DNA from 3 places in the Acidaminobacter sp. QWL-03 genome. Region 3 is predicted to be linked to each of the others. Evidence: riboswitches for the same ligand, from Rfam matches in the RefSeq annotation. Region 3 holds a riboswitch; each other region holds the start of a gene.
What was found. A riboswitch is a leader RNA that binds a small molecule or an ion and turns the genes downstream of it on or off. The one in region 3 is predicted to bind cyclic di-GMP.
Positions count from the first base shown of each region.

Region 1: it holds a riboswitch for cyclic di-GMP, as region 3 does, so the genes downstream of both, AC4PHM_RS07750 (chemotaxis protein CheX) here and AC4PHM_RS13495 (LPXTG cell wall anchor domain-containing protein) in region 3, are expected to answer to the same signal.
Region 2: it holds a riboswitch for cyclic di-GMP, as region 3 does, so the genes downstream of both, AC4PHM_RS00370 (transglutaminase-like domain-containing protein) here and AC4PHM_RS13495 (LPXTG cell wall anchor domain-containing protein) in region 3, are expected to answer to the same signal.

Region 1 covers NZ_CM178752.1:1,679,739-1,687,430, forward strand. Annotated here, with positions in the region: gene AC4PHM_RS07740 (chemotaxis protein CheW) at 1-1,337, opposite strand, end outside; gene AC4PHM_RS07745 (response regulator) at 1,400-1,762, opposite strand; gene AC4PHM_RS07750 (chemotaxis protein CheX) at 1,803-2,270, opposite strand; cyclic di-GMP riboswitch class I at 2,432-2,520, opposite strand; gene fliY (flagellar motor switch phosphatase FliY) at 2,757-3,899, opposite strand; gene fliM (flagellar motor switch protein FliM) at 3,896-4,891, opposite strand; gene AC4PHM_RS07765 (alpha/beta hydrolase) at 4,951-5,940, opposite strand; gene AC4PHM_RS07770 (aldo/keto reductase) at 5,959-6,912, opposite strand; gene AC4PHM_RS07775 (HpcH/HpaI aldolase family protein) at 6,990-7,692, opposite strand, start outside.
Region 2 covers NZ_CM178752.1:84,454-92,145, reverse strand. Annotated here, with positions in the region: gene AC4PHM_RS00395 (ArsR/SmtB family transcription factor) at 1-257, shown strand, start outside; gene arsD (arsenite efflux transporter metallochaperone ArsD) at 272-673, shown strand; gene arsA (arsenical pump-driving ATPase) at 772-2,508, shown strand; gene AC4PHM_RS00380 (peptidoglycan DD-metalloendopeptidase family protein) at 2,845-4,308, opposite strand; gene AC4PHM_RS00375 (peptidoglycan-binding domain-containing protein) at 4,744-5,571, opposite strand; cyclic di-GMP riboswitch class I at 5,984-6,059, shown strand; gene AC4PHM_RS00370 (transglutaminase-like domain-containing protein) at 6,073-6,876, shown strand; gene AC4PHM_RS00365 (peptidylprolyl isomerase) at 7,370-7,692, opposite strand, start outside.
Region 3 covers NZ_CM178752.1:2,888,238-2,895,929, forward strand. Annotated here, with positions in the region: gene AC4PHM_RS13470 (PepSY domain-containing protein) at 1-715, opposite strand, end outside; gene AC4PHM_RS13475 (anti-sigma-I factor RsgI family protein) at 835-1,974, opposite strand; gene AC4PHM_RS13480 (RNA polymerase sigma factor) at 1,971-2,564, opposite strand; gene AC4PHM_RS13485 (hypothetical protein) at 2,770-2,937, shown strand; gene AC4PHM_RS13490 (VanZ family protein) at 3,019-3,546, shown strand; cyclic di-GMP riboswitch class I at 3,917-4,008, shown strand; gene AC4PHM_RS13495 (LPXTG cell wall anchor domain-containing protein) at 4,054-5,751, shown strand; gene AC4PHM_RS13500 (NAD(P)-dependent oxidoreductase) at 5,975-7,225, shown strand; gene AC4PHM_RS13505 (hypothetical protein) at 7,511-7,692, shown strand, end outside.

The DNA of each region.
Region 1 (7,692 bases), 1.2 Mb from region 3:
GAGATCCGCTCAATGATATTTTTATCCACTTCGGTCTCTTCTCCGGCCATGTCCAGGACGACTTGCTTATTCAGTTTTTTGGACATGTCCCGGACAATGCGGTGCATTTTGATAAACGTCGTGGACAGCGGCACCATGCGTATGGACATAACCATGTCCTGCAGATCCGTCGTGATTTTATGAAGCTGCCTTGAAGCCTTTTGAAACTGATCCGACTCCAGTGCCAGAACCTCCGGATTCTGAGTCACCATAGCCTCTGCTATGACGAGCTCGCCCACGAGGTTCATCAGACCGTCGAGTTTTTCAACATTGACACTGATCATGGACTGGCCGCCCGGGACCTGATCTTTGACAGCAGGTTGTAACTGGGTGTCTGACACCGAGTTTCCCGGCACCGCGTTTTCCCGCGCCTCCGATTCCGTCACAGCCGTGACCCAGTGAATATCATCCTGGTGCATGCAGTGGGGCTCAAACTCCGGCTGATCCGCATGTCCCAAAATCAATTGCTCCAGAAAAACCGTTTTCTCAATGCGCGCCTGCAGCTCTTCCATGGTGGCTGTCGTTCTAATGAACAGCTCAAAGCCCTGATTTCGGATCGTCTCTGCTGTGCCATCCTCTTCCAGGATATTCTGAGGACAGTAAAACATCTCCTCCGCAAGCTCGGTCAAATCATGGACGACCCCATAAGCCCTGAGATGCTCCATTTCACAGCCATCCTGGAAATAGAGTTTGGCTTTATAGGACTGGACAGATTTTTTCTTCTTTGAGTCTTTTCGGGGCTTCAGAGGTGGTTTCGGAGCGCCTTCGCCACCGCTCTCAAGGACAGTGGCCGATGGTTGAACCTCCAGCCCCTCACGCTCACAAACCGAGTCCTTCACTGACACGATTTCTGGCTTACGTGCTTTATCTTCGTCAGTGTTCACGGTTGTCAGTATCTCGTCCAGATAAGACTTGAGGCGCAACACGAGGTCTTCTGGATTACCATCGGGCGCATCGTGATTCTTTATTTTATTGACTTCGACCTTCATGAAATCCACCCCGTCCAGAACCAGGTCTGACAGGATTGAATAATCCATAATACGAGGCTTTTTTTCTCTCAAAAAGAAAAAGATGTCCTCCATGGTATGGGCTATAGTCGTAATATTGTGGAACATCATCATAGCTGAAGAGCCCTTGATCGTATGCATGAACCTAAAGATTTCGTTCACTGCCTCTTCCCCAAAGGTTCCCTCCCGCTCACTTTTCATGATGATCTGCTCCATTTGATCCAGTGACTGTGAGGCTTCAAAAATATAAATTTCGAGCATAGATTCATTTTCGTAAGTAACGGGCAACAAGTTCACCTCATTTTTCGGTGTTTGGAACTGATCTTACTTCCGCTTAAGCATCAGCCCTTGATTTACAGGCCTAGCACCTTGTTCAGAGTCTGAAGGACGTGATCCTCTTTGAAAGGTTTGACAATAAACGACTTTGCGCCATTGATGATGGAGTCCTTCACCATGCTTTCCTGCCCCATGGCGGACACCATGACAACGTTGGCATTACTGTCGAGTTTCCTGATTTGCTTCAGTGCATCCAGACCCGTCATTTCCGGCATGGTTATATCCATGGTCACCAGATCCGGCTGAAGCTCCAAATATTTTTTAACGCCGACGAGACCATTCTCCGCCTCGCCTACCACCTCAAAATTATTTTTTTGAAGGATATTTTTGATGGCCATTCTCATGAAGGCAGCGTCATCTACGATCAGTACTCTTTTCATGTCTTCGGTTTCTCCTTTCCAAAATACCTTTACTGCACTGCTAATTCACTTCTTCAGCCGCCACATTTATGGAGAATATCCCTAGTCCTTCCATTTCAAGAGGTACGACAATAGTTGAAATCTTGTTGGACAACTCAATCTTTTCTCCCGTCAACAAGGAAGGCGGTGTGATGTCAATGTTGACAGATTGATTCGCAAACAACGTGCTTGTATTGCCCATGATCATGTTGCCCATCTCAGAAACCGCACTCCTGCTGATCTCGTCAAATTCTTCCACCGGCATGCCGCCCATCATGACAGAGGCAATGTTCTTGGCCGTGTCCACAGACAGCTCAAACCAAACCTGTCCTTTAATTTTGCCAATAACGCCAATCATGATAATGACCTGATTGACCGCATAAGGTGAATTTCTAAGGTGCACTTTTCCCAGTTTCGCTTCCACCCCGCACACCATACTCATGACGGACTGGGCGGCTTCAATAAACGTATTGATATATTCGGCTTTCATTGCTGACCTCCCCATAATGACGCTTCTTTAAAAAAACTGGTCTCATCATCCTCCCTGGTGTTTTTGCAGGACGCATAGTTCAGGCCATTAGATAGGGATGAAGCATATAAAAGGCCTCCTGAATTTCAGGCGGCCAAAGAACGCTGTCTTCATGACCTTCAAGTGGCAGCCCAACCATCATCGCAAGTAAACTTGCCTTAGACTTGTGGCTTTGCGTCTCCACCTTTCGGTGGGTTTGCCTTTTTCATTTTTCAGGTATTTCATAATCTTGCTTTTCACAATTCACGACTTACATCTGATGCATTCTCTATAGGTATCGTCTAACTTAATGAAGTGTTAATACTTTAAATGAAAAAAAATGGGTGAAATCCGGAGAATCGACGCCAATCGTCGACACCCGCTTTCACCCAGCGGTTGAATTGAAAAAGACAGGGACCTCGTCGAGCCCTGCCTTTAGTCAATGTCGTTTCAGTTAACTGATTTCAACTATTTCAACCCTTCTACGCGCTGTTCCCTGCTTAAAATCTGAGTGATCCGGATGCCAAAGTTCTCACCTATAACCACGACCTCGCCATGTGCGACCAGTTTTCCATTAACATGGATCTCAAGGGGCTCATCCGCAAGCTTATTCAGCTCAACCACCGAGCCGGTCCCAAGCGACAGGATATCTTTGATGGTCCGTTTCGTCTTGCCCAGCACAACACTGAGTTCCAGCGGCACATCCATAATCAGGTCCAGGTTTTTCTGATGGCTTGATTTACTGGTGTCCTTAATTGGTGCAAACATAGGTTTCTGAACCTCCACTTCCGGCAGTAGCGCTGCGGGAGGCGCCTTCGGAACAGGCTTTGTCTCCGGCTCAGGCGCCGCTGTATGGTCCTTACTGGTTTGAGCAGTCACTACGCTCGAACCAGGTACAACGCCACGGTCAGCAGTCTCATAGTCCGTCTCCATAGCTTCAGGATTGTATTTTTTATGGAGTCCCGCCACAATATCCTCAGCGTGTTCACCCGCGTAAATATGCCATAATTCGCCTGTCACAAGATCGCCTATACTTATGTTCGACTCAAGACAACACACCGGCCGATCCGTGAAATGCTTCGAAAGCTGCTTCCGTGCATCGCCTTCCCAAAGCGCAGTCTCGGCCGTAAAGGGCTCCACTTCGAGGTCCGTCATCTCCGAAAGCGCTTGATATAAATAGCCTGCGACGAAATTAATGCCTTCAGACAACGCCTTCTTTTCGTCGACAGACAGAACCATTTTCGTCTCAGGTACCGGTACGCCTGAGATCAAACCGGCAATCACAGCGCCAACACCGGGTTCGACGGCAAGCAGTGTGTCGCCAATCATATCCCCTCTAATTTTAACTGCTGCGACGGCCATAGGCTCAGAAAAACGTGCCACGGCCTTCTCAGAGGAGAGCGCCGCCACCCTGGGTGCTGAAATGGTGACCTTTTGCTTTAGATACTTTGTTAGAGCGTCAGAGGCAGCGGACATTGTCACATTGCCAACTTCAGAAAGGATATCCAGATCTTCAGATGACATGTTGGGCTCGTCTGCCCCATTCAAATCGCCATTTTTTCGCAGGAGTGAATCCAGTTCAGCTTGAGAAATAAAATTGTCCATCATCATTCAACGTCCTCTTCCACATAGTCTAAAATCTGTACGCCCAGTTTGCCATCCAGATCTCCAGGCTGAACCAAATAATGGAGTCGATCCTCCACGAACATTTTCAGCGGTGCATTGGTTTTAGCACCCAGAAGCACAACGTCTCCCGTATCAAGATGAATAAAATCATCCACTGTAATCATAGTTCTGCCAAGTTCCACGGTCATGTCCACCCCCGCTGTCATAAGACGGTCGGAGATTTGAGCTTTGAACAAAGTATTGTCAATGCCTTTATCAACCTCAAACCAGCTGCGTATGCTGAGTTTGTCCGTAATCTGTTCAAATGAGGTGTATGGGATGCACAAATTGATCTGGCTCTTGACAGAGAACATCTCCACGCTGAAGCTGACGAGTACTACGGGTTCATTCGGCGTGATGGACTGTACCATTTGGGGATTGGTCTCGAGGGATTCCAGTTCTGTTTCAATCTCAACAATATCATCCCAAGCTGTTTGAAAGGGTCTGAGCAGGTTAAGCACCAGATCCTCCAGAATACCCAGCTCAATATCCGTAAATTTGTCTTTCCTCGTTATACTTTTGCCCTTCGTGGTCGCCCCGCCGCAAACGCGTTCGATCACTTGCGTGGCAAACTGCGGGTTGATTTCGAGAATCTGCGTCCCGTTGAGAGGTCTTGAGCGATAAACGCCAATCAACGTGGGATTAGGGATAGAATTTATAAATTCCTCATAACTGATTTGTTCGATCATCTCCACTGTCATCAGAACCGTGGTGTTGACCAGCGAGCTCAGCTGGTTCGACGCGAGCTTCGCGAAGTTCTCGAAAACCATATAGAGTGTATTGATATATTCTTTCGAAAGTTTGATAGGACGTCGAAAGTCATAGGCCTTGACTTTACTCCGCTCATCATCCTCGCCAGCCATGCTGGCATCAATTTCGCCTGTTTTCAGCGCATCCAGCAGCGCATCGATTTCCTCCTGCGACAATATCTCTTTCAATCTATCCCCTCAAATCCTTGAAAATCTAACTTCATATAGAGCAAAAAACTCGCGGGACCTTATTCTACATAGACTTCTGTCGCGCTGACCTGTACCGGGTAACTTTCTCTGATGGCCGGCAAAATCACCACTTTGACTTTGGTCCCTGGCGTCAACGCTTCAAACGACAGAGAATTGCCTTGTCGGTCCAGTATTTTGGCGCCTGGCATAAAATCCACCCAAGCTATGTCGAAAAGATCATAATCTATGGTTTCAATCAAGAGTCGGTTCCCTTCAACGGATTCAATAATGCCGTCAAACTCAAGGGTCATGTCAGATTCCAGAACAGTAAGCAACGCCTCTCTCACGAGCTGCTGCTGGGCTTCTTCAGAAATCTCCGCCGTCAGGTCATCTTTCTGAGGACCATAGCTTCCAAACTGGGCATGGTTTCCGCCCGTTACCATAACCACTTTCGCTTGCGCTGGCAACAGTGCCTGCCACTTTGAAATTTCATTGCTGTTGACCAGACCGTCTCTGGTGGCGAAGAAGGCGAGCACCTCGCCACTAAAATCATTTAATGGTTTGCTGTCTTGAGGATAAGCCGCCATCAAAATCAGCACAGAAATCAGATCCGGATGTTCATAGACAAAATCTGCCGCCATGGCGCCTCCGAGAGAATGCCCCCCAAGCCACCACGTAGTGATTTCGGGATGCGCGTTGATAATATCAAGCGCGGCATCCGGGTTAAAGACCGCCAGATTGAACGGCATGTCGGGCAGAAACAGGCTGATGCCATGATCCAGCAGGGGCAGAATTAAAGGTCCGTAAGCCTCCGCCTGTACCTTGCCGCCCTGGTAGAAGATCAGGCCAACACCGGTTGGAGAGGCGGGCTGCCAGTAGGAGTAACCATCGGCAGACTGCTTTTGATTGTCGTAAACCGCGTTGATCCCCAGAGCTTCGGGTGTTGGCCTAGAGCTACCAGAAAGGTACAGGCCAGCCGCAGCCACCGCGACCACGAGAAGCGCCGCCAGGACCAATAGTAAACGTCTTCCGGTTCGAGCACGTCCCATAGGATCCTTCCTTTCAGATTACATCATTCGGATGGCAAAATGCGGGCAGGCTGAGATGCAGTAACCGCACTGGATGCATTTTTCGGGATCAATCCACGCCTTGCCGTCCTCTTCGAAGGAAATTGCGTCGCTGTGGCAGGCGTCAATGCAGGTGCCGCAGGCCTTACACACAAGTCCGAAGACAAAGATTTTTTTCTCCTGGAGTTCCAGCGGTACGTCTTTGTAGGCGGGATCATTTTTGAAAAATTTGAGATTGTAATTGACCTCGTCCATCCGGATCATGCCCAGAGCGACCGGATAGTCTCCAAGACTGCGGGCGTAGGCCATGCTTTTTTCATAGTCTTTGGACAGGGTGCCGCCGCCGAGGACTTTCATCAGGTACACGCCTTTTCCGTGGCTGTTGCAAAGCGCGATTGCCGCTTCCATTTCCGGAAGCGTGCCGTTGTGAATGCCGCGGCCTGCAGCGTTGATCAGGGCGAAGACCACGTCAATGTCGTCTCTTAGTGCCGCTTCGGCGACCACCTTAGGATTATGGGTGGAGATGCCGGCCGCGCGGATCACACCCTTTTTCTTATAGTCTTTCAGGCACTCCAGAGCACCGCTTCTGAGCTCAAAGACGTCCGTCTCAACCTTTGCGGCATGAATATGAAAGATGTCGATTTTGTCGACGCCCATGGCTTCCAGGGCTTCGAGGATAGCCGTTTCCATAGCTTCATAAGTGGCAGCCGCTGATTTTGAAGCGATCACCGGCAGGGTGTCCACTTTTTCCAGGGCTCGTTTAATGTGAGGATAGGTGCCGTACATCTGGGCTGTATCAATGAAGTCCACCCCTTGTCTGAGAGCTTCCGCAATGATCTCGGACGCCTCTTCCACGGGTACGTTTTTCTGCAGTGGTCCAATAGGCAGAATACCGAGGCACAGCTCACCGACTTCGATGCCGCTGTCGCCTAGGGCCATCCGTTTGATCTGCATAGGTTAAACGCCTCCTCAACTAGTCTATCGTCTAAAAATGTCAATTGTTTAGTTTTTATTTTTTGCTGATTTGTTTGTTAGCCACGACATTTTTTGAGCTCTTGTGTGCACTTCGCCGCGAACAAAGCGCTGTCGAGGGAAATGGCCACATATTTGAAGCCCTGCTCAATGCGCTGTCTTGCAATATCACCGTTGCTGGCGATAGTCCCGCACAATTTGCCATGTCGCTTCGTAATTTCAAGCGCCTTCTGAACCGCTGCTTCAACGCGCTCGTGGTTTACCTGTCCGGTGAGACCCAGGGATTGAGACATGTCGTAAGGTCCCACAAAGATAACGTCAATGTCCGGGTTCTGGCAAATCTCGTCCAGATTATCGAGGCATTCAATATTCTCACAGTGGGTGACAATGAGGGTTTCCTCGTTTGCTCTGGCGAAATATTGGTCCGGCTCTGTCATCCCGTAGTTGGAAGACCTCATAAACGCCACACCGCGCCGCCCCACCGGGAAGTACTTGGCGTTCCTGACAACGGTCGCGGCTGTCTCCGCAGTGTTGACCTGCGGTACCTGGATGCCATGTGCGCCTATGTCCAGGAAATGAATGATGGTGCTTTCCATAGTGTTGGGCACCCTGACAATAGGCGTCAGGCCCCTGCGCTCAGCTGCCCGGATCAGGGTCAGGGCGCTTTCCGGCCCCATGGGACCATGTTCACAGTCTATGATGGCAAAATCAAAACCCGCCAGTCCTAATATTTCAATGACATCCGGCGAATTCATGACGGCG
Region 2 (7,692 bases), 800 kb from region 3:
CGGTTTTATCCATGAGCCAGACAAACGTCTCGAGACACCTAAACAAGTTGAAATCAGCTGGCATTGTAGGTTATTCCAAGAAAGCACAGTGGGTTTATTATTCTATGAATCCGGAATTCGTCGATCATAATTCGTATCTTTATCAGCATCTTAAGGAACAACTAAACAAGGAGCCGCAGTTCATCGCGGATCTGGAGCGCCTTAACAGCGGAAAAACCCAGGCAGAACTATGCGCTTCACCTACAATCACACTTTAAAAGGAGACATTATAATGAAAACTTTTGTTGTTTACGAACCTGCAATGTGCTGCCCAACGGGAATTTGCGGCGTGTCAGTTGACCCTGAGCTACTCAGAATGTCTTCTGTAGTCCAACAGCTTGAAAAAGCCGGCATTAAAACAGAGCGATTCAATCTCTCGAGCAATCCTCAGGCTTTTATTGAAAATACTGCAGTCAATAAACTACTAATGTCAAAAGGAGTTGAGGTGCTGCCTGTAACTCTGATTCAGGGTGAAATTGTCGAGACTGGCCGCTACCTCAGCAATGCGGAACTTAAAGAAAAACTTGACGTGAAGCTTACGTTGAACGTAGCAGCCACTTCGGTCAAGCGACCGCTCCGAGGTTTTAGGCTAAAAAATGTCGGCGGTTGTGATCCAAACAGCGGTTGCTGCTAAACCTATTCACCGCCATAATGTATGACTACGCTTCGGTTACGCTGATATCTATTTAAATAAAACGAACCGTTTACCACCTGAAAGGAAGCGATCCTACTATGAAATTGTTTAATCCGGAGAGTTTAACTTATTCTAAATATATTTTCTTTACAGGAAAAGGCGGCGTTGGAAAGACATCGACCGCTTGCGCCACTGCAGTGCATTTAGCCGATGGTGGCAAAAAAATTCTCCTCGTCAGCACAGACCCGGCTTCGAATCTCCAGGATGTCTTTGACATTGAAATCACAAACACTTGGACGACCCTTGAAGAAGTTCCGAATCTCGTAGTCGCGAACTTAGACCCACTGCAAGCGGCAGAAGACTATAAAGAGCGGGTTATAGGTCCCTACAGAGGCAAGCTGCCGGAAGCAGTGATTGACTCCATGGCGGAACAGCTTTCTGGTTCATGCACTGTTGAAATTGCAGCGTTCAATGAATTTTCCAATTTGTTGACGGACACTGAAATACAAGACACTTACGATCATATTCTCTTTGATACAGCACCAACCGGTCATACACTGAGAATGCTGCAGCTGCCATCCGCCTGGAGCAACTTTATCAGTGAGAACACCCATGGCGCTTCCTGTCTTGGGCAACTGTCTGGTCTTGAGGACAAAAAGGAGATCTACCGTAGCGCAATGGAAACACTATCAGATCAGAACAAGACGACACTGGTGCTCGTCGCCAGACCTGAAACAGCGCCACTGAATGAGGCTGAGCGAGCATCCCGAGAGTTGAAGGAGATTGGTGTAGAGAATCAAATCTTAATTCTTAATGGAATGCTGTCAGAGTATGACGACGCTATGTCTCAAAAACTCTTTGAACTTCAACGCGACGCACTGGGCACAATGCCTGAACTGCTCCGGAGCTTGGATCAAAGTCAGATCCCTTTAAGAGCGTATAACGTCACTGGTGTCGAAAAAGTCAGAGCGTTTTTGAGAGCTGAGGATTCTGTTTTCGAGGCAGCGACAGACAGAGTTGAGGATTTATTGAATTTAGAGAATGTCATCCAGGATTTGGTTACGAAAAACAAGAAGGTCATTTTCACTATGGGAAAAGGCGGTGTTGGCAAGACTTCCATTGCAGCCAAGATTGCCCACGGTCTTCTGGAGCAAGGAAAAAAGGTCCATTTGACTACAACGGATCCAGCGGCGCATTTGAAATGGGTGGCGCAGGAGCGTGCCGGTCTTACTATGAGTCATATTGATGAAAAAATTGAGCTTGATAAATACCGTGAAGAGGTTTTAAGCAAGGCGCGTGACGAAATGTCCGAAGAGGACTTGGCATACATTGAAGAAGACCTTAGATCGCCTTGCACTCAAGAGATTGCGGTTTTCAGAGCTTTCGCCGAAATTGTGGACAAAGCATCACATGAGATTGTGGTCGTTGATACAGCGCCGACCGGACATACACTACTGCTGCTCGATGCGACACAAAGCTATCATCGTGAGATTCAGCGTTCCCAGGGGGATATCCCAGAATCGGTCAAAAGACTCCTGCCTAGACTTCGTGACCCTCATGAAACAGAGGTCGTGATTGTCAGCCTTGCAGAAGCGACACCGTTTTATGAAGCTAAACGTCTCGAAGAGGATTTAAAACGCGCTGGCATCTATACAAATTGGTGGGTTATCAACGCCTCGCTTTATGCAGCTGAGACCTCAAACACCTTGTTGAAAGCCAAGGGCAGCCATGAGCTGGAATGGATCCGAAGGATCAGGGACCACGCCCGAGGTTCTGCAGCCGTCATTAAGTGGACTCCTCAGGAATGGCGAATGAATGCGTCTGATATCTCGTAAATTAGAAGAACGAGGTGGAAAGTTATGTCAAGAGCATTTGGTCTGACAAGCGCCACTTTCACATTTGAGAAGTAAGAATTAAGCCGATAGTCGTATGATCTTTCGACTATCGGCTTAATTCTTTTTTTGGGGCATTTGGTGAATTATGATTTAAACCACAGTTGTAGACTGGATTAAGCAATATACATTGAACAAAGGCTAAAGCTCCCAAAATGATGTAAAGTCTTACAAGTAACGATCCAAAACGAGCCAAATAAAAATGACCTTATAAAGGTACTTATTAAGTGTCCACTTTACAAGGTCTGTATCATAATTTAGAAATCATACATTAATTTATTACATTTTTATATAGTTTAAAGGATTTTTTGGAACACCATCAACTCTAACTTCGAAATGAAGATGCGGTCCTGTACTTCTACCAGAATTTCCACTCAATGCAATTTTTTGATCCTTGTAGACCTTGTCGCCCTTTTTTACCAAAAGTTTTGAATTGTGTGCGTATAATGTGACCATACCATCTCCGTGACTGATTCGTATGGCATATCCGTAACCACTATCATAACCTGAATATATAACCGTCCCGCCATCTGCAGCTTTAATCGACGAACCCGTAGGAAGTCCAACATCAATGCCAGTATGTCGTCTACCCCAACGTGTGCCAAATGGAGATGTTATTGTGCCACGGGAAATAGGTTTTGCTAATACACCCGAGCCTATTGAAGGTGGTCGTTCTTTAGTCCCCTTAGCAACAACTTTAGTTGTAGGCTCCAGGATGACCTTTTCACTGATTATTTCTCTTTTGATCTCGACTCCATTTTCTCTTATGACTTTTGCAACGACTTCTCGTTCACCATTTGAACCAGAAGTAATTACGAAGCTGTCACCTTTAAATTTTGACGAATCATCTTGATAAGCCGTATCATGAGGAATTGGTTCTTGATATACCGTTTTTTCTACCGTTCTTACTGTTAAAAGTGAAGTTGGAACTATCAAGTTAATTTCTGTGCCTACTTGAAGTTTTTCTGGCGTGATATTGGGATTAGCTTTCTCGAGATCTTCCACTGCAATCAGATACTTTTGGGAAATAGTCCAGAAGTTTTCGCCCGAATTAACGACGTGGATCTTTTTTTTGTTTGTACCTCTCTTGATGTAATCTACTGACCTTTCTGGCAAGCTGAACTCTTTGAATAGTCCAGCTTCTTTTCTTGTTGAAGCCACTTCTACAGTTTCTTTAAAGTAAGCTTCTACTATATCTTTGTCTGTCGCGTAAGTTGACATCAGCGTATCGATCACGCTTTGCGCCTCACTCTCTGTCTTAAAAAAGCCATACTCTACTTTGTTAATTTTGACAGTATAGCCTTCCAAAGCAGGCGAGTCAAAACTCACCGAATTTTCCACGATCTCCTCAATTTGTACCGTTGATTTCTCGAGTCCTTCCTGGATCAATGGTGTCTTTTTAGTTAAACTGACATCTTCAAAGTTCGATGCAAGCATTACCTGCTTGGGTGATCGCACTTCTGCAACATTTGCTTTTGAAGTTTGAAAAATCTTAAATTGATCAGATGTAAAAGTGCCAGTACCCAGTGTAAATACACTTGAAATTAAAACAACAAGTACCGCCGAAGACAAAGTAAAAGCACAGCGGTTGCGTTTGAAGAAATCGACGCGATTATCGAAATCTGCAGGGGAAACAACAGGTCTGTCATGTTTTTTCAATGTTTTATCCGATTTATGGCACAGCTTAGCTTTACCAGATTCGAAACACATTTTAATCCATTTCTTGAACTGTTTCAGCTGCATAATTCACTCCTACGTTCTTTAGATTTTAGATACTCGAGATCGGAATCAGATGTTTTTTCAGTTACTAAATTATGGTACCATAAAAACATTTCCAAAATTATTACAAAATCAAACTACGGAAAAAAATTAAAATATCACATTAAATCAATTGAAACGTCTTGTTTTCAATAGTTCGCTCGGGATATCCAAATTTCACATATCGGTAAAAATGGTCTAATTTGGTGCACATTAAAAAGTATTCTAATGCTCAAAGACTCCATTTCAAAATTACATGGTATTTTTGCATTTCTGTTTTCAATATGGTTTAGTTTCCTACATGATCAATAACTTCTCACTACTAACTTAACACACTCAAAATTATTGGGAAATGATGCTAACATGAGATTTCTCTTTACAAGTCCTCTACCTGCACTCTCCCCTCAAATTGTTTTTCAACTACATCCCTGACTCAAATGCTCTCTTAATTGCATCCTGGTGCTTTGTGTCAACCTTATTTGTGGAGTGCGTCCGACTGTTCAAAAAATGAATGTCAAATTGCCCATCCATTCCATTCCCTTTAACCGCATCCAGATTATTCCCAGTCCCATATCCTCCGCTTCTATTATCAACAACTACCGTCGCGGGCTTGTCATCTCTACCAGCATGCGGCATTGCCGTCATAGATCCTGCTATTCTATACCCATCAATTTCGACAATTACCGGGCGCCTGGTCCAGTTCCAAACGCCACCTACAGCCTTCTTCAAAATATTTGTATCCTCTTTGGTCAACGTTTCTACATCAGCATGGTTTCCACCATATGTACGTTTGATTTGCATTTTCATTCCTGTTTCAACATCAATAACTGTAGCGACATCACCTCTGGCGTAAATGTTCTCAACTTCGCCATACCACGGCAATTTTTGCACATTTTTTGTACCAATTGCATCTACTCGAGAGATGCCACCCCTGGAAATCGGCTTATCAGCACTTAAAAGACTGGTGAGTTTGCCAATAGTTTTCGCACCAGCAACACCATCCACCGTCAAACCATAGGCTTTTTGAAAGCTGGCGACGGATGACTTCGTTATAGTACCAAAATAACCAGTTGGTTCAACAGCAAAATAACCGAGTTGTTTCAAATCGTTCTGTAAATCTGATACGTCTTGACTTCTTAAACCCTGCTTTAAAACAACGCCATTTGTATAGGCGTATGTAGTCTGAAATGCCACTGTAGAAAGTATCAGCGTAATGGTTAATGCAGCAATTCTTTTCCTCAAGTTCATAATTTCCTCCTCTTTTTAGGCTAACGCGGTTAGTTGACGCGTATGATGAATGAATTTATCCAACCATTTACGCAGTTTCACCCCAAAGTATTTCTGCCCCCGCTTTTCAGTTTCGAAGAAAATACATCCTTTATAGTTTAACATAATATCGAAATGACGCCTATCTGAAATTTCAAATCCATATATTAGACTTATATTTTAAGGTAATAACGCTCATTTCGCCTCTTAAAATGTATGTATTTAATCACAACAAATTGAATAACAGGTTCTACAGATACTTCCCATCTACAAACCATACCCCATAACTTTGTTACAGTCCTCAAAACATTTTGCCATTCTCACTCACTTGTAATTATCAGATGATTGTGATAAAATGAACTCACAATTCTATATGGTGGGTTAGATTACTTTCCACCGATAAAGGCAAACCAGTCGAAAGGCTGGGACGCAAAGCTAAAGGGCCTGTAAAATGGCAGCCAGCTACCGAAAGGAGAGTTTTTTGTGTTAAAAAAACTTCTGTCTATGATCGTGGCAGCGACTGTCTTGGCCGCACCGGCAGCTTCCTTTGCCGCTCCATCTGACTGGACTGTGAATAGTGCCAAAGCCGCAGACGGCGTTGTTGAACTTAAAGTCAACGTCAACACGACTGCTAAATTGAAAGTCCTCGTTCAAAAAGGCGACACCAAGTACTACTATGATGTGCAGTCCCTCGCGGATGAATCCATCCCGCTTCAGATGGGCGACGGCACATACACCATCGCTCTACTCAAGAACGTTTCAGGCACCAGCTACACGCGCTTGGATACCCTTACTATAAGCGCATCTGGTATCCAAAGTTTTGAACCGTTTTTGACCTCCAATCCAATCGTCAAGTTTTCTACGAATAATGAAGTAGTCGCACTCGCAAAGAAGTTGACCGAGAACGCCAAAACCGACGAAGAGAAAATCAAAGCGGTGTATACCTATATTACCAGGAATATCAAATATGATTACAATCGTGCAAAGACAGTACAAAGTGGATATGTGCCTGATGTGGATGCTGTTCTCGCAGCGAATGCCGGCATATGTTACGATTACTCCGCAGTCATGGCCGCCATGCTGAGAAGTATTGATATACCTGCTAAAATCAATATGGGCTATAGCAAGTACATCACAATATACCACGCGTGGAATGAAGTTTACTTAAGCTCCGATGACAAGTGGATTACGATCGACACTACTTATGACAGTGCTTATCTAACCGCAGGTAAAACCGTCAATATGATAAAGAACGCTGTCGACTTCACGACACTTAAAAGTTATTGATTTAGTTAACATTTCTAATTGAAACCGGATAATTCTTTTTATGTTTTCACAACCCAAAATTCGCTATCTTTTGGAGTTAAAAGACTAAAATGAGGTAAAATCGCTGAAACGCTATAAATGCCGTTTCAGCGATTTTTTTATCTTTATACTATCTTCATTTTTTGTCTATACACAAAGCTTATTCATTATAATAATTGTTTTGAGTATTGATTTTTTTGTTATAAAGAATGAAAAGTTTTCTAAGGTGAAATCGTACGATTATATCCATCATATCGAAAATTTGCATGTTGAATATCAACCCATGCATGATAGCATACTCTCAAATTTTCAAAATATGTACCAATTTATTATCCGAATTAGTGAGCGTATTAGAATACATACCACCAATATTTACGATCAAGTTTAACTCTATTGCCTTCGTCTTCACTTTCAAGCATTTCTTATGCTTATCTATGAAAAAAGTCAATACTGTTTAAGAGTCTTTCACTTCTCATTATAAGGTTATATTGATGTCATATTCCTTAAACTTCTCTTCCAACCAAGATGATCCTTGAGACTGAATTTTTTGATTAAGTAGGACATCTCGAACTTCGTCCTTTTTGCTTTCAAGAGTTGCTTCGATCGCTTCTTTCTTCTCATCCACTATGAGAACGTGATAACCAAAATCGGTTTTTACAGGACCTACCAACTTGCCAATCTGCGCTGCAAAAGCTGCTTGCTCAAACTCAGGAGCCATTTTGCCACGACCAAACAATCCCAACTTCCCACCGTTCTCCTTAGTTGATGTATCAATAGAATATTCACCCACAAGGGTCT
Region 3 (7,692 bases):
CTTCAAGATCAGAATCTTTGTCGTCATTAAAATCGTCATTCAAATCAGAGTTATCGTCCAGATTAAAATCGTCGTCCAGATCAAAGTCGTCACCATCAAAGTCGTCATCATCCAAAACTACGTCAAATAGTGTGGATGGCTTAAGATCAAGCGCTTTCGCGACGGCTACCAGCTCTGAGACTTTCATTTCTGAGAGCTCTTCTCTCGAAAGTCGGTCGTCATCCGCCATCAACGCTTCAATGACAGCCAGCTTGCCGGAGGAAATGCCATCCTTGTTGAGCGCTTCCCGAGCCACATCCAGCCGCTTGTTGACGATCGTCGCCTCAATTTGTTTGTTCTCCAGGAACGCGGCGATCATCTTGTTCACTCGGTCCACCAGCGCCTCATTGGCCTGGTTGTCTTGAACGGTAATCATGACAAGGTTGTCCTGTCCGCCGCTGATGTACCCCGTCAGGATCATGCGGTCCACGAGGTCGTTGACCACGTCTTCAAGATCCCTGTCGCTTGGGCTGTAATCCTTCAGCAGCGCCTCGGCGTCGTCATTCAGCGGATTGATCTCAATGACATCGTCTAGTCGGTTGGTGACGAGCTCGATGCTCGGATTCACATCAAAAGTAAGGGTATTGGCAGGGGCGTTCACAAAGGCAAAGGTGAAGGCGGCAGCGACCAGCAGGCCAGGCACCGCAAGCAGGGCGATCTTTTTACGTATTGTCATTTTAAGTCACTCCTTTTTTAGCAGGTCAGGTGCGTTATATCTGATTAACGCGCCAGGCGTGACTTTTATTGCATGACTTTTAAAAGATTTTTTTAGCCGATGGTCACCAGACCACACCCTCAGTCATCCAGTTCAGTCTCTTCATCTTCGTCATCGCTGTCATCAGAAACATCTGAATCGTCCAAGTCATCATGATCGTCAAGATCTTCGACGTCAAAATCTTCAATGTCGTCTAGATCTTCTGGGTCGTCATCCACATCCAATTCGTCGCTATCTTCTGTGGCATCGTCATCCTCTGAATCATCAGCTGAGTCGACATTTGAATCCTCAGAGTCATCCTGTTCATCCGAATCCTCAGAGTCGTCAGAGTCGTCTTTGTCGTCATTTGACTCGTCGTCGAATTCGTCTCCATCGTCCTCATTGTCCTCGTCATCCTTGTCATCCTCGTCGTCATCATGGTCATCCAACGTCTTGATCCTATCCAGATCCGAACTTTGAATAATTTTATCCAGATCCAGCGTGACCTTTGAGGAGACTTTAATCAGCTGCTCCAGGGTCAATTTGGCGAGGTCCTCCATCTTAAGTTCCGGATCGAGGAGAATCATATTGCGGATCAGGGTCATTTTGCTGACGGAAATCTGGTTCGCCTCTGCATAGTTTGTAAGGGTTTGGGTTGGGTCGAGGGTCTGGGTCAAGACTATCGGCTGAATCTCTAAGCTCTGGAGGTAGGCGTGAATGGCTTGGTCAAGCTCGCTGAGCTGGCGGTCGCGCTTCTCGGGGTCCTCGTTGTAAACGGAAAGGAGAATAGCCGGTTCGCTGCTGCTGACGTAATCCCCAAGGACGAGCCGGTCCAGGAGCTCTGCCGCGACCGCTTCAAGATCTTTGCCCTTGTAGTCGAGGTCTTTGATCAGGGCCTCACTTTCCTCATCCATACCACTGAGGCGGATGACTTGGTCCTTGCGGTTGGTTTCAATTTGCAGGCTCGGATTGACGTCCAGATAAACCATGCTGTCGACCCACCGCGTATTCATCTGCCAGTTGAGGAAGGCGAAGAGGAACACGGCAGCTGCGGAAAAGAGCGCCAGCGCGGGCTTCAGACGGTTTGACCGGTGCACAAATGACTTCTTTTCAGTCTGGCTTGTAATCTCGTCATGGGCACTCATTTTTTCGTAGGGCTGTTGTTTTATTGTCTCGAGAAGATTGATCGGGGCCTGGTCCACAGCCCGTTTCAAGCAACCTTTGAGTTGGTCGTCATTCATGAGTTCAGCCCCCTTTCTTCAAGATAGCTGCGCAGCTTTTTCAGCGCGCGGTTGTATTTGGATAAAGTCGTGGAAAGCCCCAGGCTCATCAGTTCTGCGATCTCTTTATGTTTCATGCCGGTGACGGCATGGAGCAGGACGATTTGTTGTTCCTCCGTATTCAGGATGGTGAGCGCAGCTTCGAGGACCATGCGGTCTTCCGGATCCTCCACGTAAGAAAAACGCAAGTTATTTTCAATGTCAGCGGCGTCCAGAGGCGTGATCCTGCTGGATTTTCTGAGTTTTGAGAGGTGCAGATTTTTTTGGATAGTGAACATCCAGGCCAGGGGCTTGCCCATAGGTTGGTAGAGGTGCGCGGCCGATAGGACTTTGATATAGGCCTCCTGCATTAGGTCCAGTGCCTCGTCATGCTGCCGCGTCAGCGTCAGGGCATAGGTGTACATGGCGCGCTCGGTCTTCTGGTACATCTGATCAAAGGCAGCCATGTCGCCCGAGCCGATTCGCCCAAACAAGCCCTCGTCCAAACTGCCCGAACTGCCTTTGGACTGCGGTTCTATGGAATTGTCGATGACAAAGGTGAACAGGATCATAGACAGGGCTCCTTCTATTTGAGTAACGCGTGAGCGTGGTGTTTTATTGCATGATGGCTGTAAATTCTTTTCTTATTTATACCATTTGGGATGCTAAATGAATCGGTTTTAGGCTCGGGAGGTTGGGTAAAAGGTGAAGGCTGGTGTTTGGACGGGTTGTGGGTTGAAGTGACCATCGGCAGAAAAATTATTTGGAGGCTGGAAAATGAACGCATTCTGGAGCTTGTTTGGACTTTTTAACGTTGTGGTTGTGATTGGATTTTTGGTGCTGACGGTTTACCTTTACTATCTGATGTTCAAGCTGGCCCACCGGGGGATTCGGGCGCTGGACCTGTATATCAGGGAGAAGGAGCGCGGCGGGAATTCAATGTAGGCGAAGACCTGCACAGTTGGCGAAAACAATTTTATGTCAACCTGGTGGCGGCCTTGACCTCAACCCTGATCTCGACATATAATGGTTGAGGTGAGGGGGGATGCCCGCGTGAAGCGCGTATTGACGCTGCTGTTGGTAATTGTCTGGGTTGCGGTGATTTACTGGTTCTCGAGTCAGGCCATGCAGGAGACGACACAGCAGACCTATGAGGTGCTGGTCCGGCTTGGGCTGGCGACGAAAGCGGAATTGATACGGTCGACGGATCCGTCGGTTGTTTTGTTGAAATATTTGGCGCGAAAGGGCGCGCACTTGCTTCTGTTTACGGTGCTGGGCGGGTTTGTGACGGTGGCGTTTTTTACTTTGACGCGCCGCAAAGGGCTGCGGCTGGTGCTGCCGGCCTGGCTGATTGCGAGTTTGCTTGGGGTCGCGGACGAGGTGCACCAGCATTTTGTGCCGGGGCGGACCATGCAGGTATCTGACATGGCGCTGGACGCGGTTGGGGCGCTGCTGGGTGTGCTGGTTGCGTGGATGGCGATCTCGGTGATGCTGGCGGTCGGGCGGTTTATCAGGAAAGATCGAAAGAAATTGAAAGAGTTCCGTCGAGGGTAATGGCGCTGTGGAGATGGCGGCGTGACCATCGGCGGAATTTTTTTGGGAGGAGGCGGGAGTTAGGGAGACCCTTCCGCATTTAAGAGCTTTTCCGATGGTCATAAAAGGGCATTTTCTTCCTGAAGTGAAAAAGGTGTCAAAACACTTTCTTGCAGAATGCGGAAAATATTTTTTTGGCACATTTTGTGTCAAAATCAAAATTGTTTAGAAATAGATACAACATCTTGAAGTGGGTATTCTCAAACCCCTGAAAGCGGGTTTACATAAGGCTTTCGGCCGAAAAATACACCTTGACAAGGTTGTTTTATCTCATTATTCTGAAAGTAGATTACTGTGTGTTTTTTCAAAAAGCTGTAGAGGAGGATCGTTGATACGAAAAAGGCAAACCAGCTGAAAGGCTGGGACGCAAAACCATGGAGCCTAAGACCTTATTATTTGGGTTATGGCAGTCCAGTTGCCGTGTCAAGTAATCATAGATAAATAACCTACTTGACAGGGGGAAATACCATGAAACGCAATTCAAAATCATGGGCACAATCCCTTATTTTTGTGCTCATAATCACGCTCGCGGTCCCGTTTGGGATGATGGGATTTGCGGAAGATACAACAACTTATTCAGGTAATGGAACCTTCGGAACTTACACACTGGATACTTCAGTAATAGGTAAAACGTCAATCAACGTGGCGTTGATTGAGGGTTTAAGATTTGACGGTATAGATGTCTCTATTAATGGCGGAGCTGAGAGTACTTTCAATGCCACAGCGTTTGAGATCGATGCCAGCTCTGTAGAAACACTGAATGTGGTTGTTAGGGTTCGCTATGCTGCGTTTGAAGTGGTTGATTATAAGATCGACACCCAGCAAGGCAATAATTCGAACACGAAGCCAGGCAACCATTCTTTTACTTTGACAGATGGATTTACAAGTATCTCAATAGATAGAAATAACCATCTCGTCACGCCGACCGTGAACTATATGTTAGGCAGCACTGAAAAAATGGAACTTAACACCAAATACATTGGCTTGGTTAACATGATGGAGACGGTCGGTATCCAAGCTGCAGATCGCATAAACTACTTGCTAAACAAGTACCAGAATTATGACACTAATCTCCATGCGGCAATCCGTGCACTGGCTTTGGGAAACTCTTTGGACAATAATCACTACTTTTTAGAAGCAATTGATAATGGTGAAGGATATCTTCCTTTAGGTGAAAACGCGAGGCTTGGGCTCCTAATGACTGCCGGTAGTGGAAATGCAAGTATCAAGGATTTTGAAAGTATGATTTTCAGTCTACCTATCAATGGGGGACAGTCTCTGGTGACGGAGGTAAAGGACTGGGTGGATAAATCCGATAGTTTTAGTTTCGATGTGAAAACGGTAGTAACTGAGGTTGACCCAGTTGACCCAGTCGACCCAGTTGACCCAGTTGACCCAGTTGACCCAGTTGACCCAGTCGACCCAGTTGACCCAGTTGACCCAGTTGACCCAGTCGATCCAGTCGACCCAGTTGACCCAGTCGATCCAGTTGACCCAGTCGATCCAGTCGACCCAGTTGACCCAGTTGACCCAGTCGACCCAGTTGACCCAGTCGACCCAGTCGACCCAGTTGACCCAGTCGACCCAGTCGACCCAGTCGACCCAGTCGACCCAGTCGATCCAGTCGATCCAGTCGACCCAGTCGACCCAGTCGATCCAGTCGACCCAGTCGATCCAGTCGACCCAGTCGATCCAGTCGACCCAGTCGACCCAGTCGACCCAGTCGATCCAGTCGACCCAGTCGACCCAGTCGACCCAGTCGACCCAGTCGACCCAGTCGATCCAGTCGACCCAGTCGATCCAGTCGATCCAGTCGTGGAATCACCTAATGACAACAACTCAAATAATGACAATGAAACAGAACAAAAAGATAAACCAAAACAAAATGATAAACCAAAACAAAATGATGAAATAACCGAGTCGGTCGTAGTCGTTGTTGAGGCTCCGACTCCAATGGGATCATCAGCTTCGGTCGAAACGCCTGTCAATGTTCCGGTTGAGACTGAAGAATTGGAGGACCTTGAGGAAGTTACTGAACCAGAAACGCCTCGTGGAAATCCTGCTTTGGATAAACTCCCAAAAACAGGTGAAATTCCGCCATATGCCTATTACGCTGCCGGTACACTTTTGCTGGGCCTGGGAGTTGGGCTGAGAAAAAAGTTCTAAACGTTATGAAACGAACTGATTCTACAGTATTATGAAGCACACACAGCAAGGCGTCTCTGTTGATGGAGGCGCTTTTTTTTGTGCTGAATGGCGAAGTCAAAGACCGTTAAAGAAATAATTATGATCCAAAGTTTTCAGAATTCATGCTATATTATACAGAATACATAATACAAGACATTTGGATTCAAGAACTATTGATTCTGAAGGCTGGAGGTAGTTATAGATGGGACTGCATGTCATAGATGAGGCAAAACGCTGCTTAAAGTGCAAGAATCCGAGGTGCGTCAAGGGGTGTCCGGTGGGAACGGCAATTCCGGAGATGATTGGGATGCTGCTGGAGGGTCGGATTGGCGATGCCGGCAAGATGCTGTTCGATAATAATCCGTTGTCACTGGTGTGTTCACTGGTCTGCCCCCATGAAGCTCAGTGCGAAGGGCACTGTGTGCTTGCGCCCAAGGGGACTCCGGTTCACATCAGCAGTATAGAGAATTACATCTCCAATTATAGTTTGGATATGCTGCCTTTGGCTGCGGGGGTGGGGGACTGTGGGACCATCGGCATAGTGGGCTCTGGGCCGGCGGGGATCACGCTGGCGTTCATCATGGCGCTAAAAGGGTATAAGGTCACCATTTTTGACATGAACGACAAGATTGGGGGCATTCTGCACTATGGGATTCCTGAGTTCAGGCTGCCCAAGGAGATCATCGCGCGGCTGGAGCGGAAGCTGATCGAGCTGGGAGTGGTGGTGCGGCCGAACGTGCTGATTGGGCCGGTGCTGACGGTGGACGACCTGTTTCGGGACGGGTACGACGCGCTGTTCATTGGGACGGGGGTCTGGAATCCGCGGAAGCTGGGCATCAAGGGCGAGACTCTGGGGCATGTGCACTTTGGGATCGATTATCTGAGGAATCCGGGCGCCTACAGGCTTGGGGACCGGGTCGTCGTGATTGGGGCCGGCAATGTGGCCATGGATGTGGCGCGTACCATTTTGAGGCATGGTGTGCGGGATGTGACGATTATGGCGCGGTCGGGGCGGGAACGACTATCGGCGAGGAAACATGAAATTGACTACGCGGAGATCGATGGGGTCAAGTTCGAGTACTACAAGTCGCCGGTTGAGATTAACGCGGGTGGCGTGGTTTATAACGAGACAGCCCTGACGCCTGATGGGATCGTTTTAGTTGAGGGGCACCGCGGGCTGCTTGAGGCAAGTGCTGTGATCATTGCGGTGAGCCAAGGGCCGAAGTCGAATATTGTCAATTACACGGAGGGGATTCGGATTGATCACCGTGGGCTGATAGTGACGGATGAGGAAGGACGGACGACACGGCCGGGGGTTTTCGCATCCGGGGATGTGGTAACCGGGGCCCGCACGGTGGTTGAGGCGGTGAAATACACAAAGCAGGTGGCGGAGATGATGGATGCCTATGTTCAGGGGGCGAGGCGTGGCGCAGAAACTGAGGCTGAGGTATAGGCGCGCTGAAAGGTGAGTGCTGTGGTTGGTTGCGGGCTGCTGCAGTGGTTGAGAACCGTTATCGCAAGCTCTGACACCAAAACGGAGTTGGGGACGCGGACTGTAATATTTCTTTGGGGATACAATGAAACTGGGGATAGTTATAAAATTTCCATTAAAATACCATTAAACGTCTCGATTCAGGTTTATAACTCACAAATATGGGCATACTGGAAATGTGTGGCTGCGACAAGTCGCCCCATTCGAGTTCTATTCATGTCCTAGTCATAAACAGGAGGTCGCTGGATGTTTGACATTTTTGTTGTGTTAGTCGCCTGGGGGGTAATTGGGAGCACTTTTGGTGCCGCATGCAAATCAATGGCACTTCGCAGTGGCCGAGGCTTTGAGGCTGAAAGATGGTTCTGGATTGGCTTCTTTTTCGGCCTCAACGCGCTGCTTATTTTATGGATCTTGGGCTGGAATCAGCC